DNA from 3 places in the Paenibacillus sp. GM2FR genome. Region 2 is predicted to be linked to each of the others. Evidence: predicted binding sites of a transcription regulator. Region 2 holds the regulator's gene; each other region holds the start of a gene.
The links. Region 2 encodes LexA, which represses DNA repair genes until DNA is damaged. Its sites were predicted from a motif close to CGAACATATGTTCG; they were not measured.
Positions count from the first base shown of each region.

Region 1: the regulator LexA is predicted to act here: its motif matches at 2,103-2,116, upstream of PAEVO_RS02850 (YhjD family protein).
Region 3: the regulator LexA is predicted to act here: its motif matches at 2,456-2,469, upstream of PAEVO_RS17640 (YhjD family protein).

Region 1 is NZ_MKZM01000008.1:597,089-601,368, forward strand. It holds gene PAEVO_RS02845 (YhgE/Pip domain-containing protein) at 1-1,657, opposite strand, end outside; gene PAEVO_RS02850 (YhjD family protein) at 1,687-2,073, opposite strand; gene PAEVO_RS02855 (Crp/Fnr family transcriptional regulator) at 2,253-2,762, shown strand; gene hmpA (NO-inducible flavohemoprotein) at 2,941-4,146, opposite strand.
Region 2 is NZ_MKZM01000008.1:925,919-930,198, reverse strand. It holds gene PAEVO_RS04515 (HAD family hydrolase) at 1-34, opposite strand, end outside; gene PAEVO_RS04510 (hypothetical protein) at 79-603, opposite strand; gene PAEVO_RS04505 (DUF896 domain-containing protein) at 765-971, opposite strand; gene PAEVO_RS04500 (LysM peptidoglycan-binding domain-containing protein) at 1,236-1,607, opposite strand; gene lexA (transcriptional repressor LexA) at 1,783-2,409, shown strand; gene PAEVO_RS04490 (hypothetical protein) at 2,478-3,293, opposite strand; gene PAEVO_RS04485 (RNA polymerase sigma factor) at 3,286-3,831, opposite strand; gene PAEVO_RS04480 (hypothetical protein) at 3,981-4,280, opposite strand, start outside.
Region 3 is NZ_MKZM01000008.1:3,894,705-3,898,984, forward strand. It holds gene comA (phosphosulfolactate synthase) at 1-58, opposite strand, end outside; gene PAEVO_RS17630 (MFS transporter) at 171-1,481, opposite strand; gene PAEVO_RS17635 (2-phosphosulfolactate phosphatase) at 1,681-2,391, shown strand; gene PAEVO_RS17640 (YhjD family protein) at 2,513-2,896, shown strand; gene PAEVO_RS17645 (DNA polymerase IV) at 2,893-4,161, shown strand; gene PAEVO_RS17650 (YolD-like family protein) at 4,158-4,280, shown strand, end outside.

The DNA.
Region 1 (4,280 bases), 330 kb from region 2:
TCTCGATGCTGCGGAAGCTTCTCTCTTCATCATGAACCTCGACGGAGAGCAGGGAAACGAGCAGCAGGGCGCCTACCCACAAGGATAAGGTCGTGAAGAAAGGAGACATGGCGGAGCCATAGTTTGGGATTGGATACAGGCGATTCTCTTCCAGCGTAACAGGCTCGGCAAAAAACTGGCTTTCGAGCTCAAAATTGTTTTGAAGCAAATCGATAACCTCTTGGATATCCCCTTCAGCTTCCATCTCGCGCAGCCGATTAGCCAGCTGCGTAATTCGTAGCTCGGCTTCCGGGAGACGGCTTTGGGCAAGCCGCACTTCTTCGCCCCCTACTTTGAGCCCCTTCCGGGCATCTTGAAGCAAACGCTGAATGTCGGGGACTGCGGCAAGCGCCTGGGTCAGCTCCTGCTGAACACGCTTGGCCGTGCCTGCGCCCTTGGTGAAGGCTTTGCTGATCGCTGGACCAATCTCCGTATCGTAGCGGCTTAACAGCGTGTTGGTCAGTCCCGTAATGTCATCGTTCAGCTTCTTCAGCTTATCGATGGAATCCGCAGGTGCTTCTTCTCCCCGTTCCACGGCTTGGGCTATGGTTTGGAGCACGGCCTGAGCTGAGGTCCAGCGTGCTGCAATGTCCTCGAGCTTGGCCGCCCCGGAAGCTGCCGCCGGGGAGATCGAGCCCAGCCGCTTGAACAATTGACCCAGCCGGGCCGCGGCTTGCGCTGCTGTCTCTGCGCGTTCCTGGGCAGCGTTCAGGCGGCTGGCAAGCTCCTTCGGGTCGATGTCGGCTTGCCCCAGAGTGTCCAGCACTTGCGAGAGCGCTCCGGTGGTTGCAGCCAGTACCTCCAAGTCCTGACGCAGGGCAGGCTCCAGCGATTTCGAGGCACCCGCAGCCTGATTCGCGAACTCCGCCAGCGCACCGGCCATGGTTTTGCCGTCCGTGGCAATCCCTTCAAGGCGAGGCAGGGCGGTGTCGGCCTGCTGAATCAATCGGTTGGCCAGCTGAATATCCTTAGCGGCTGTGCCCACCGCTTCATTGAGCTCCGGAAAGCTTTTTTCGAGCCGGAACAGAAGACTTCGTACTTTATTAATTGCCGGGAGCTGATTCTCGATCTCAATCCCGAGCGTGTTGAAGATCTCAAAGATGGTGCCATTGGCGGTTTTGATGAAATTTTTGCTGATTTCCTCCACGACACCGGATGCGCCCTGGGCCGTCACTTTGGGAGAAATGGCGTTGATTTTCTCGTTGGTATAATAGAGGATCTGAGCTTTGACAGGCTCATTGGTCAGCACGGTGCCGATCCGGGCAGAGAAGTTCTCCGGAATAATGATGGCGGCATAATCATCGCCGCGCCGTACACCTTGAATAGCGTTCTCGCTATCCTCCGTAAACCGCCATCCCAGCTTCTCATTGTGATGGAGGGACTCCACGATTTCTTTTCCCAGATTAATCGGCTGGTCGCGAAGAGTGGTCCCTTTATCCAGGTTGGCAACGGCAATGGATACACCGGAGGTCTGGCCGTAGGGATCCCAAGAAGCCTCAATGTTAAACCAGGCATACAGAGAAGGAAGAACGGCAAGCCCGGCTATGATGACGCCTGCAGCCCAATTACGAATGATTCTATGGATATCGGCAGAATATATGTGGAAGATATTCTTCATGAGCGCTCCTGTCTTGTACGTAGTCGGTGCTAGTATGCCGCTAAATCCGTGCCAAGATACGAAACGAGCCGATCCTTAATCTCTTCCTTGAGGGAGTGCCATTCGCAGAGCAGGCTGCCTTCATATCCGCGGCACAAATACTGAACCTGCAGCCCTTCCTTGGCTGTGCGGTTCTGGCTATGAATCCGGATGCCGCGCCTTCTCATCTGTTGTTGTATGAACCAGGCATGATCCGAATTCCCTTTTTTAATAAGCTGCAGATTTAAGATATAGAGGTCAGCCGTTTTGAGTTTAAGGGTCTTGAGAATTCGAATATCCCGCTCGAGTGCAGACTGGATGATGTGATGCAGCAGATAATCATGGATTAGGGCTTCGTCTTCTGGTGAAGGCGGAGGAGGAGTGGAAGGCTTCATCATAAGAGACACATCCTCAGACATAAATATATAGAACATATGTTCTATCTTACACATAGTATGCCAACAATATACGGCCTGCAACCATTAATTTCTGGCAATGGTTTATGGATCCCAGTGGATTCATGGCGGCATATCGTTTACACTCCTGATAACTGCATTCATCAGGAGGCGATTCATTCATGATTCTACATAAAGGCGAAATATTGTTCAGGCAAGGGGATAGCGGGGACCATCTATATCACATCCGGAGCGGATTGTTCAAGGTGACCCGTCTCCATCCGAACGGCAACATGGTGCTTTTCAATATTTTATATCCCGGTGAAACGGTGCCGCACCATTCGCTGATCAGCCCGAAGGAGACACATGGAACGGCGATCGCTCTGATCCAGAGCGAAGTGGAGGTCATATCGGCTGAAGCGTGGTACCGCCAGCTCGCGGAGGATCCGCAGAAACCGCTCGAGGTTGCCAGATTGCTGCAGGAAAAAGTGCGGTTCATGCAGATGAGGCTGGATCACTTGACGGTGGGAGGACCTGCGGAGCGGCTTGAACTGCTGATCCGGTGGCTGGATGAGTATTCACAGGGAATACACTTGACCGAGTATCTGACTCAGGAAGAGATCGGACAGCTGATCGGCGTGAGGAGAGAAACGGTAAACCGGCTGCTGCGGGAACAGGGCAAGCACGTCTAGCCCTGAATTTGCGGACGATATGAACGCCGGGATACATATGTTAATAACATGCTCACGACAGAATTAGCAGAAGGTTCACTTTTTCGCTGAATCATAGTCACCAGCAAGCATAATCAATCCAAAAAGGGTGCCTGTCTTTATACAAGACAGGCACCCTTTGATTTTGTAATACGGTTCATTAATCTTCCAATGTACCCGCCGGGCCGAAGAATTCATAATGAATCCGGTCTGAAGGTACCTCCATCGATTTCAATTGACTGTTCATGGCACGCATGAACGGAACAGGGCCGCAGAAGTAGAAGTCGGCTTTCGCATCGACGGTTTTACGAAGGAATTCAAGATCAATATAGCCAGCTTGGTGGCACTGATCCTCCGATTCCGGTTGTTCATAAATGACATAAGAGGTTAGCTGCGGATGCTTGGAGGCGAGCGCATCGATATGAGCCTTCATCGCATGCTGGCTGCCGCACTTGGCCGCATGAATAAACGTTACTTTCCGGTCGGGCTGACTCAGCAGCACGGTTTCGAGCATGGCCACCATCGGGGTCAAACCCACGCCGCCGCTGATCAAGACAAGCGGAAGATCGGTGTCCGTATCCAGCGTAAAGGAACCGGCCGGAGGAGTGACCTCGAGAACGGTCCCGACCTCGGCATGACGGTGCAGCCAAGTGGAGACGATGCCGGCAGGCTTTCCTTCCAGTTCATCCTCACGCTTGACCGTGATTCTGTAGTAAGGCTGGCCCGGTGCGGACGAGAGACTATAATGACGATTATGATAATAGGTTTCACCTTCAGGTTTTACCCGGAGCGTGATGTATTGACCGGGTTGATAATCGGCAATCTCGCCGCCGTCCTGCGGGACCAAATAAAAGGAAGTGATGACTGAGCTTTCTTCCACCTTCCGGTCAATTACGAAATTGCGGTATCCGCTCCAGCCGCCGGCTTCGTTCGCGGCTTTATGGTACATATCGGCTTCAATGCCAATGAAGACATCGGCAATGGCGCCGTAAGCTTCGCCCCAGGCCTCGATAATTTCGGGCGATGCGGCGTCACCTAGCACCTCCTTCATGGCGGCGAGCAGCGTTTCGCCAACGATCGGATAGTGCTCGGGCAAAATGTTTAACGCCCGGTGCTTGTGTCCGATCTGCTTAACAACCGGGACGATCGCTTCAAGACGATCGATATGGGCTGCTGCGGCGTACACGGCATTGGCAAGAGCAAAGGGCTGTTTTCCTTCTCGTTGATTCGCATGGTTGAATATGTTAAGAAGCTCCGGATGATGATGAAACAATTTTTGGTAAAATGCAGTCGTGATTGCCGTTCCATGCGTTTCAAGAACAGGAACGGTGGATTTAACGACTTCAATCGTATGCTGGCTTAACATGCAGACTCCCCCTGATTCATAAGTCGAATTCGTGTTCGATTTAAGTATAGACAAGGGAAGAAAGGGCAATTGTGATTTTGGTCACATCGGATTTAGCGAATATGTGAACAACGTATTAATGGTGGAAAGTTTAT
Region 2 (4,280 bases):
CGTCCAAATCAAACAAAACCGCAGCTATCGGCATTTCTCTCCCACTCCTCATATATACACTGTGATCTATTCTATATGTTAATTATGCTCCACTGGAATTTGATGAGTCTTTGCGAACTCTTCCAATCTTTCGCCCATCGCTTTTGTATCATAAAGATTCATCATACGCGAGAATACCCAGTTGCCTGCTTTCCCCTTGCCTTGGATCACGACGGAACCCGAAGCCAATTTGATCTTCTCGATATCCGATACAGCCAAACGACGTTCCCTATTGAACTTCATCGTGGAAACGGAAGCACGCTCAATCTTCAAATAAGGTTTGCGCAGGAAAATCATGAGCGCTAACAGGATATACAAGCTGACACCAACCCAATTCAACACGTCATTGCTTCCGCCGGCTGCCTGGGATGTCGCCGTTCCGAGAAGCGCATACAAACCAGCCAGTGCAACGAGTACTAACGGAAGAACATACTTACGCCCCTTAAACACGTCATGCTTATCATTGACGGCAGAGCCTTGGTATGAGGTCAGTCCCTGCTTTTTACGCTGCTTGTTCAGCTGTGACATATTTTTGTTGACTTTTCTTTCCCATGATCGTGACATATAGTTCCCCCTGAACTCAATTTCAAAATATTACCAATCCATATATAAACTTGGGGTAACCGTATTCGATTCCACGAATAATCGGCACCCCAAGTATTATAATTCTATCCATCTATCTGGTCAGAAATCCACTGTTGTAGATCCATGCGACAGTTGATCGGCTAATGCTTTAATCGCGGGCCGCCTTTTTGTTCATTTTCATCAACCCATTCGATCGTTTCCAGCTGTTGTCTAAAATTACTGCGAATATTATTAAGGTATATTTCCCGAAGCTCAGCCCGTTCTTTGAGCTCTTCCGCGGTCAATCCCTCACTCTTCTGTTTTCTTGCTAGTACATTGATGCGTTCAACCAAAGTATCGATGTCCATGACTTCTCCTCCAATTCCGATATCATGTATAACTTAAACATGTGAAAAAGAGCTTGTCAAGGCAACAGCACCCTTGCAAACTCTTATTAAGAACAAATATGAACATATGATGCCATAAATGGGTTCCTCTATGTTAAGAAATCAATAGCCGTCTATTATAAACACGCTTATACTGCGTGAAATCACTTCGTTAGGCAAGCTTAGAAATATAAAGCGAGAAGTAGGGACATATATAAGGAAAGGTTTGCTCTTAGCGTCGTCCAATTACCAGACCGGTAAAGACAACACCTCTCCGGCCTGAATATCCGGACCTTTCAATCCGTTAATTCTTCGGATGCTATCCAGATAGACTCTCGTATCCATATCTGCCGGTTTATGAAGGGAAGCAATTCGCCACAAACTATCACCATATTGAACAATAACCTGCTTCTCCCCAGTGGGCTTGTCCATCCCCCCGGCAAAAACGGAATATGCTCCTGTCCAAAATGAAGCTACGATCAAGAGGATGAATAAAAGTTTTATAAATGGAATGGATGCCATTCTGGACTTCAATTGATTGCTCCAAGTCTCCGAGGAATTCTTCGTTTGCACTGGAACGTTCTCATAAATGCTGCGGTATGTACTGTATTTCAACATGGAATCATCATCTCCCAAACAAGTGTTCTCTTATGAATTTATATTAACACGAACACTTGTTTGATTCAATACCCAAAAGAACATTTGTTCTATTTTTATTTAGAACTTATGTTTGTACGAACGGAAGTTCTATGTTATAATTTTCCCAAACGTTACTAAATGGGGTTGATACGGCATGTCGAAAATATCCAGCCGCCAGCTGGCGATCTTAGAGTTTATCCGCAACGAAGTTCGTAGCAAGGGTTACCCGCCTTCTGTCCGGGAAATCGGCGAGGCTGTCGGACTAGCCTCCAGTTCAACGGTCCATGGACATCTAGACCGTCTGGAGAAGAAAGGCCTCATTCGCCGTGACCCTACGAAACCAAGAGCCATCGAGCTTCTTGGCCAAGAAGAGTCCGATAGCGCGAACCTGTTTACCCACACCATTGCCAGAGTGCCTGTTGTCGGTAAAGTCACTGCAGGTGTTCCTATTACAGCCATGGAGAACATTGAGGATTATTTTCCGCTCCCGCAGCATTATGTAGGCGACGATAAGGTGTTCATGTTGTCGGTAGTCGGTGACAGTATGATCGAAGCTGGCATTCACAGCGGCGACTATGTCATTGTTCGCCAGCAGCAAACTGCAGACAATGGCGACATTGTTGTAGCGATGACCGAAGAAGACGAAGCAACGGTAAAGACCTTCTACAAGGAGAAGGATCATGTACGATTGCAACCGGAGAATCCTACCTACGAGCCACTCCGCCTGAACCATGTTACGATTCTCGGTAAAGTAATCGGACTCTTCAGGGACGTCCACTAATTTCATATATCTATGAATATAAGAGGTTACCTCCCTTAATTGGATGGTAACCTCTTTACTTGTTTTATTTAACTCGCAGGGGGTATCATTGTATTGTCTTGGACTAGTACCATAGCATTTTGCCTAAGATCCAGCCGATACGTTCGCGTGAGTTTAGAGTCTGATGAACCTTCTCCGCCAGGCCCCTCCGTGGACTCTAGAACAAGCTTATTATCTTTCACCATAGGAATCGTGCCTGGTCTGTAATAGGAAGTGTCGGATACCATCATTTCTTCCTGGAACCGGAGCTGCACTGCATGCCCCGTTTCATGATCAACGGCGAATGCGTAGATTTCTATCCCATGGCAATCCCTATATTGCGGTGCAAGTATAAATACATCAGCATCCTGAAACGGCAAACGAATCATATCGACTGCTGCAGAGGTGGGTTGAATAAAAGTAATGTCCTCCAGCGTGGAGACTTCACCCGTAACGCCATGAGAAAGATATCGTACGCTGTAGTTTCCGGTAAACGACAGGTCGGTTTCGAGGCCGAAGCAGCTCGGTGCTCCCAATGTCGTTATTTTTTCCTTTTCTACAGCAACCACACTCAACCTTCCCCTATCTGTTAAGCCTTGTGCTCGGATCGTCTCTTCCGTACCAGGAAGTAAAGTCCCTGCTCTCTGTTGTTCCTCTCTGCCAAAAGGCAATTGAAAGGCAATTAAAATAGTCAGAAGCATTAACCCTCCAGCAAATCCAACTTGTAAGTGCTTCCGACGTTTAGGCTTGCTGTCGGTGAAAATCACGGACCTATGCACGTTTTTTTTCATTTCGGATGTGAACTTTTCATCTGAAAAGGGAGCTTTTTTAGCCCGGTTGTACCAGTCTGGTTTATCCTCATTCATCGCCATTCTCCTTCAACAGGTTCTGTACTTTTTTCCTTGCCCGATACAGTCTTGATTTTACGGTACCCGCCGCTAGGTTAAGGAACTCCGCAATCTGATTTATTGACATCTCATAGTAAAGATCCAGGATCAACACCTCCCTGAACTTCCTGGGTAAGGTCATAATCATGGCCCATATTTCATTGGTATACTGCCCATCCAAATACTCTACTTCCGCCGACCGGCTTGAGGCATCTGTGAGCAGCTTGTCCTTGAGGGTCACCTTCCGAAAGAAAAAAGTTTGTTTATATCGAAACGCGGTATGTCTTGTAATTGTAAGCAGCCACGTTTTTAGCGTCGCCCGACCGCGAAAGGTATGTATGCCAAAATAAGCTTTAATAAACACCTCTTGAGCAATATCGTCAGCCAGTGCTTGCTGTTTGGTCAGAAAATAAGCGTAATTCCAGATATCATTTCCGTATAAGTTCATGATTTTATCCAGTGTCTGTGTGTCCATCACCGTCATCTGCTTCAAGTATTCCAGCTCCAACCGATTCACCTCGTCTAATTAGAGTCATGGAAGTGAGCAAAGGTTCCCTTTTTTCGAAAAATAAAAAAAGAATCTTCCCTTTTATGGAGGGCGATTCTGTATTAGCTGCATTCCATGAACGGTTCTACAAAACCATAAACCAAAACCTATTGCCATTGCTATGAAACTAACGGAGCCTCTTCCCAGGCCTGTTTAAATTGAGAACCGAATCTTCGAATGGATTCTTTGTCGGCCGTTAACTGAAAATCCTGTTCAGACCCGTAAAAACGCAACTGATATATTCCTTTTCGATCCATCTGTTCCCAGCTCAGATGGTATAAATGTTTTTCAAAAGACATAAATAAGCCGTCTAATTTAAAACCATTTAAATACTCAAGCGGAAATTCAGCAGTTACCGAAATAAAGTTCCTTATTGTCATATTGGTCCACCCAAAATTCAAATCATAAATGATTCGGTT
Region 3 (4,280 bases), 3.0 Mb from region 2:
GCAGCCCGCTCGGATCACATATTTCCATGGGCCAAACTGTTCGCAGGGAACTGTTCATTCTAGGATCTCCTCAATTCTTTTTGATTTAGTCGTTTAATCCAATGACATTGGCATAATATGCTCATACCCATTGACAGGTGCCCATCTTTTGTCATAAGGGATTTGTCCGGTCATCCGATCTGCCGAGGCGGCTTAATCAAAAAGAACACCAAACCTAAAGTAACCAAGGATAGTGAAGATACTGTTATAAAAACAACATGATCCGATTTATCCATCATCCACCCGAACAAGGGTGGCCCTGCGGCAACCCCCAAAAATCGCAAGCTATTATAGAGGGACGTAATCATTCCTCGCTCACTTTTCTCAACAGCGCCGGTAATCATCGTATTTAAGCAAGGAAGAAGCATTCCGGTTCCAATGCAGCTGACTGTCAGCAGCCCGATAAACATGTAAATGTTCTTAAAAAAGAAAAGTGTAGCCGCCAGAGAAAGGGTCATGGCAATCAGCCCGATATTCATCAGCCAACGAATCAGCAGGCCATTTTTCTTGATCAAGCTTCCGGTCGTATAGGAAGTGATAACCATCCCAAGTAATGGAATGGCCAAAATCAAGCCCTTCATGACCCCGTCAATGTTGTAAGGCTTGTCTTCAAGAATGTTGGATAGATAAAATAGTACGCCAAACAAAATGAATAGCCCTAGCGAACCGGCAAAAAAAGCGGTGATGAGCCAGCGGCCTTTTTCTTTAAAGATGTCTCTGATTTTTCCAAGGTATTTCCTTAGTTCTTGCTTTGAATGTTGTTTCGATTCTTTGATCATAAAAATGACGGCCAGTAACGACAACGCACAGAACACGGGAAACGCGAAAAAGGATGCATACCATACGATCAGCATAAGCAGGGAGCCGATGATCGGGCTGAGTACCTTCCCTGCCCCATTGGAGGCTTCGATTAGGCCCAGTGCCTTGCTTTCCGTCCCGCCATCGTATAAATCGCCGACGAGGGCCATGGCAATCGGTGCTGTTCCGGCGGCCGCAAGCCCCTGAATTGCCCTCGCGGAGATAATCACCGCAAAAGAGTTCCAGATGGCGCCGAATCCTGCCAGAATACCGGCACCTCCATATATGATCAAGGCAGGGATAATAATAACTTTGCGTCCAAATCGATCGGACAAATAACCAATAATCGGAATAAACAAGCCTGCTGCCAAGGAGAAAATCGTAATGATCAAGCTGCTTTGGAATTTACTGATACCCAGTTCCCTTTGCATTTCAGGAAGCCCCGGGACGAGCATGGAATTGCCGAAAACGAGCACGATCGGGATCGTCGCCAGTGCGATAAACTCCCACACTTGACCCTTTGAGCCTTTAGAAGATTTTGATTTTCCCGAAGATTCGTTGTCTTTTGTCTCCGCGGAGTCGGTCTGCAGGTCGATATCGCTATGAAAGCTGATATTCAGTTTTCGCTTTTTGGTCTTTTCCATGGTATCGCTCCTCGGACTTGAAATTCGTGTAATACAGGGCATGTTCTTGATTTGTACATGCTTCCTAATTATCACCACATCCGGATTTAATATTCCCTCATTGCTGCCGAAGCCTTAGAGGATTTGAGCACTCCTTGGATTTGGGCCAATATACTGTTACTAACATACCCCCACTATGCCGGGTGAAAGGGGATACGACATGCCGATAAAGATTATTCAAGGACACCATCATACGTTGGACGCATCACACATCAATGTTGTAATTGATGTCATAAGGGCTTTTACCGTAGCGCACTATGCCTTTATCAATGGGGTTCAGGGTATCATTCTGGCAGGAACTCTGGACGACGCCTTACGCCTAAAGAAAATCGATCCTGACTTTTTATTAGCGGGAGAGATACAGGGGCTGCCGATTCCGGGGTTTGAGCTGGATAATTCGCCTGTACGTTTACACAACTTTGATCTTCGGGAGAAATTTCTGATCCAGAAGACAACTAATGGAGTTACAGCAACCTTAAACGCGCTGAGCACCGAGCACCTATTCGTTACCGGGTTCACCAATGCAAGAACAACAGCAGCGTTTATAAAGAGAAACTTATTAAAAGAAGATGACGACATGATGATTAATTTAATTGCTTCGCATCCGTCTGGCGATGATGATCTGGCCTGTGCACAATATATAGCGGAGATTCTCCAAGACACTAACCGTATATCTGCCGAGGACACCATTGAACGGATTCGAAAGTCGGAAGCGGCCGGGAAATTTTACGATCATGAAAAGCCGGAATTTTTACAGGAGGATATTTCGTTTTGTATCAAAGAGATCCCTTCCGACTTTGTAATGAAAGTGAATCTGAATAAAAACCATCCGTTGATTGAAAGGTTCCAGGTCGGGGTCTTTAATCACTGATTATGATTGGTACCGCTTGTGAGTTCTGGTTCGTCATCATAAGGGTATAATTTACATTGATAAAAGAACGAATGTTCGCATATAATACAAACAAACGTTCCCGTCAATGAGGTGGTTAATGATGTTGAGTATTGGGTTGAAACCAGATGAAACCCAACTGGTGAAGGATTATATTTTATTACCCCTTTTACTTGATGTGTTAGAGCATGACCGTTCGATCCTATGTAGAGCCGATTTAAAGACCCTAGAGCTAACGAATGCGATCATCGACCATTTGCAGGCAGCCGCATTGTCCGATTTAGCTCAAGCTCGTAGAAAAATGCGTGAATATGCCATTAAGGTTTACGAGGATCGAAAAACAAGGCTTGGGATTGAGGTTGAATTCATCTGTAGAGGGTATCATCACAAGCTGTCCATACTGTGGGGGCTGATTGAGGCAGAGATCGAGCAGCGATCGTACACCTACCTGGGGCTAAAAATCGCAGATAAGGGGAGTCCGTTGTGAAATCATCTAACCGAGTGATCATGTTAGGGGATTGCCAGTCCTTTTATGCATCTGTTGAGAAAGCAGACCACCCAGAGTATAAAGATCGCCCTTTGGTCGTTGCAGGGGATCCGGAAAGACGTTCAGGCATCGTGCTGGCTGCTTGTCCGCTTGCTAAAGAAAAAGGAATAACGACGGCAGAGCGATTAGGGGAGGCGCTGTCAAAGTGTCCGGATCTTGTCGTCATCAAACCCAGGATGCAGAAGTATATTGACGTTTCGATGCAAATCACGGAGATATACAAGAGTTATACCGATTTAGTTGAGCCTTACAGTATCGACGAGCAGTTTCTAGACGTTACCGGTTCGCTGCATCTGTTCGGCACACCCGATGAGTTAGCCCAAACCATTCAGCGTCATATCCTGGATGCTACGGGTGTTTACGCCCGCTTCGGCATCGGTGAAACCAAAATCCTTGCTAAAACGGCCTGTGATAACTACGCCAAGAAAAATCCGTCCGGCATCTACACTTTGTCCAAGGACTCGCTTGCGGATACCCTTTGGAAACTGCCCGTTAGCTGTATGTTTATGGCCGGCAGCAAGATGACCCGCCACTTTAACGTCATGGGGCTGCCCACGATCGGCAGCGTGGCTCAGACGCCTCTTGCTAAATTGAAGCAAATGATGCGCCGTAAATTCGGTAAAAATTCCGATATTTCAGCCGAGATGTACTGGCGAATTGCCAACGGAATCGATGATAGCCCGGTAAGGCCAGGTACGCACCAGGTTGACCCTAAATCGGTTGGACACATGATGACCCTCCCTCGGGATTATACCAAGCTGGAAGAAATCAAGGTCGTGCTGCTTGAGCTGACAGAGCTGGTTTGCCAGCGATGCCGCGGCCTTGGTTTTATGGGGCATGTGGTGTCGGTCGGTTGTATGGGGGCCGACTTTGACCGCCCCACGGGATTTAGCCGGCAGATGAAAATGGAGGATCCATCGAATATTACGAATCAGGTTTACCGCTGGGCATGCCGGCTGCTTGAAACGTATTGGGACGGCCTGCCGATTCGGAGGGTCGGTATTAGCTTGTCACAGTTTTCCCCGGATACGGAATACCAAATATCATTGTTTGATACAGGACGGGAGCGGTCGATGGCACTTGAACGGGTGACCGATGCCCTAAAAAATAAATATGGGAATTCGATTGTGATTCGAGCGGTATCCAAAACAGACGCAGGCCAAGCGTTGGACCGATCAGCCAAGATAGGAGGACACTATAAATGACAACACGAAAAAAGCTTGAGGGTAATGGGCTGTGGGAATCAAGCCGGATGATGCTGCCGGAGCACAAAGAAACCATCATTCGTAGGCAACTGGAAGAGGGGCGGAAAGATCGGCCAACG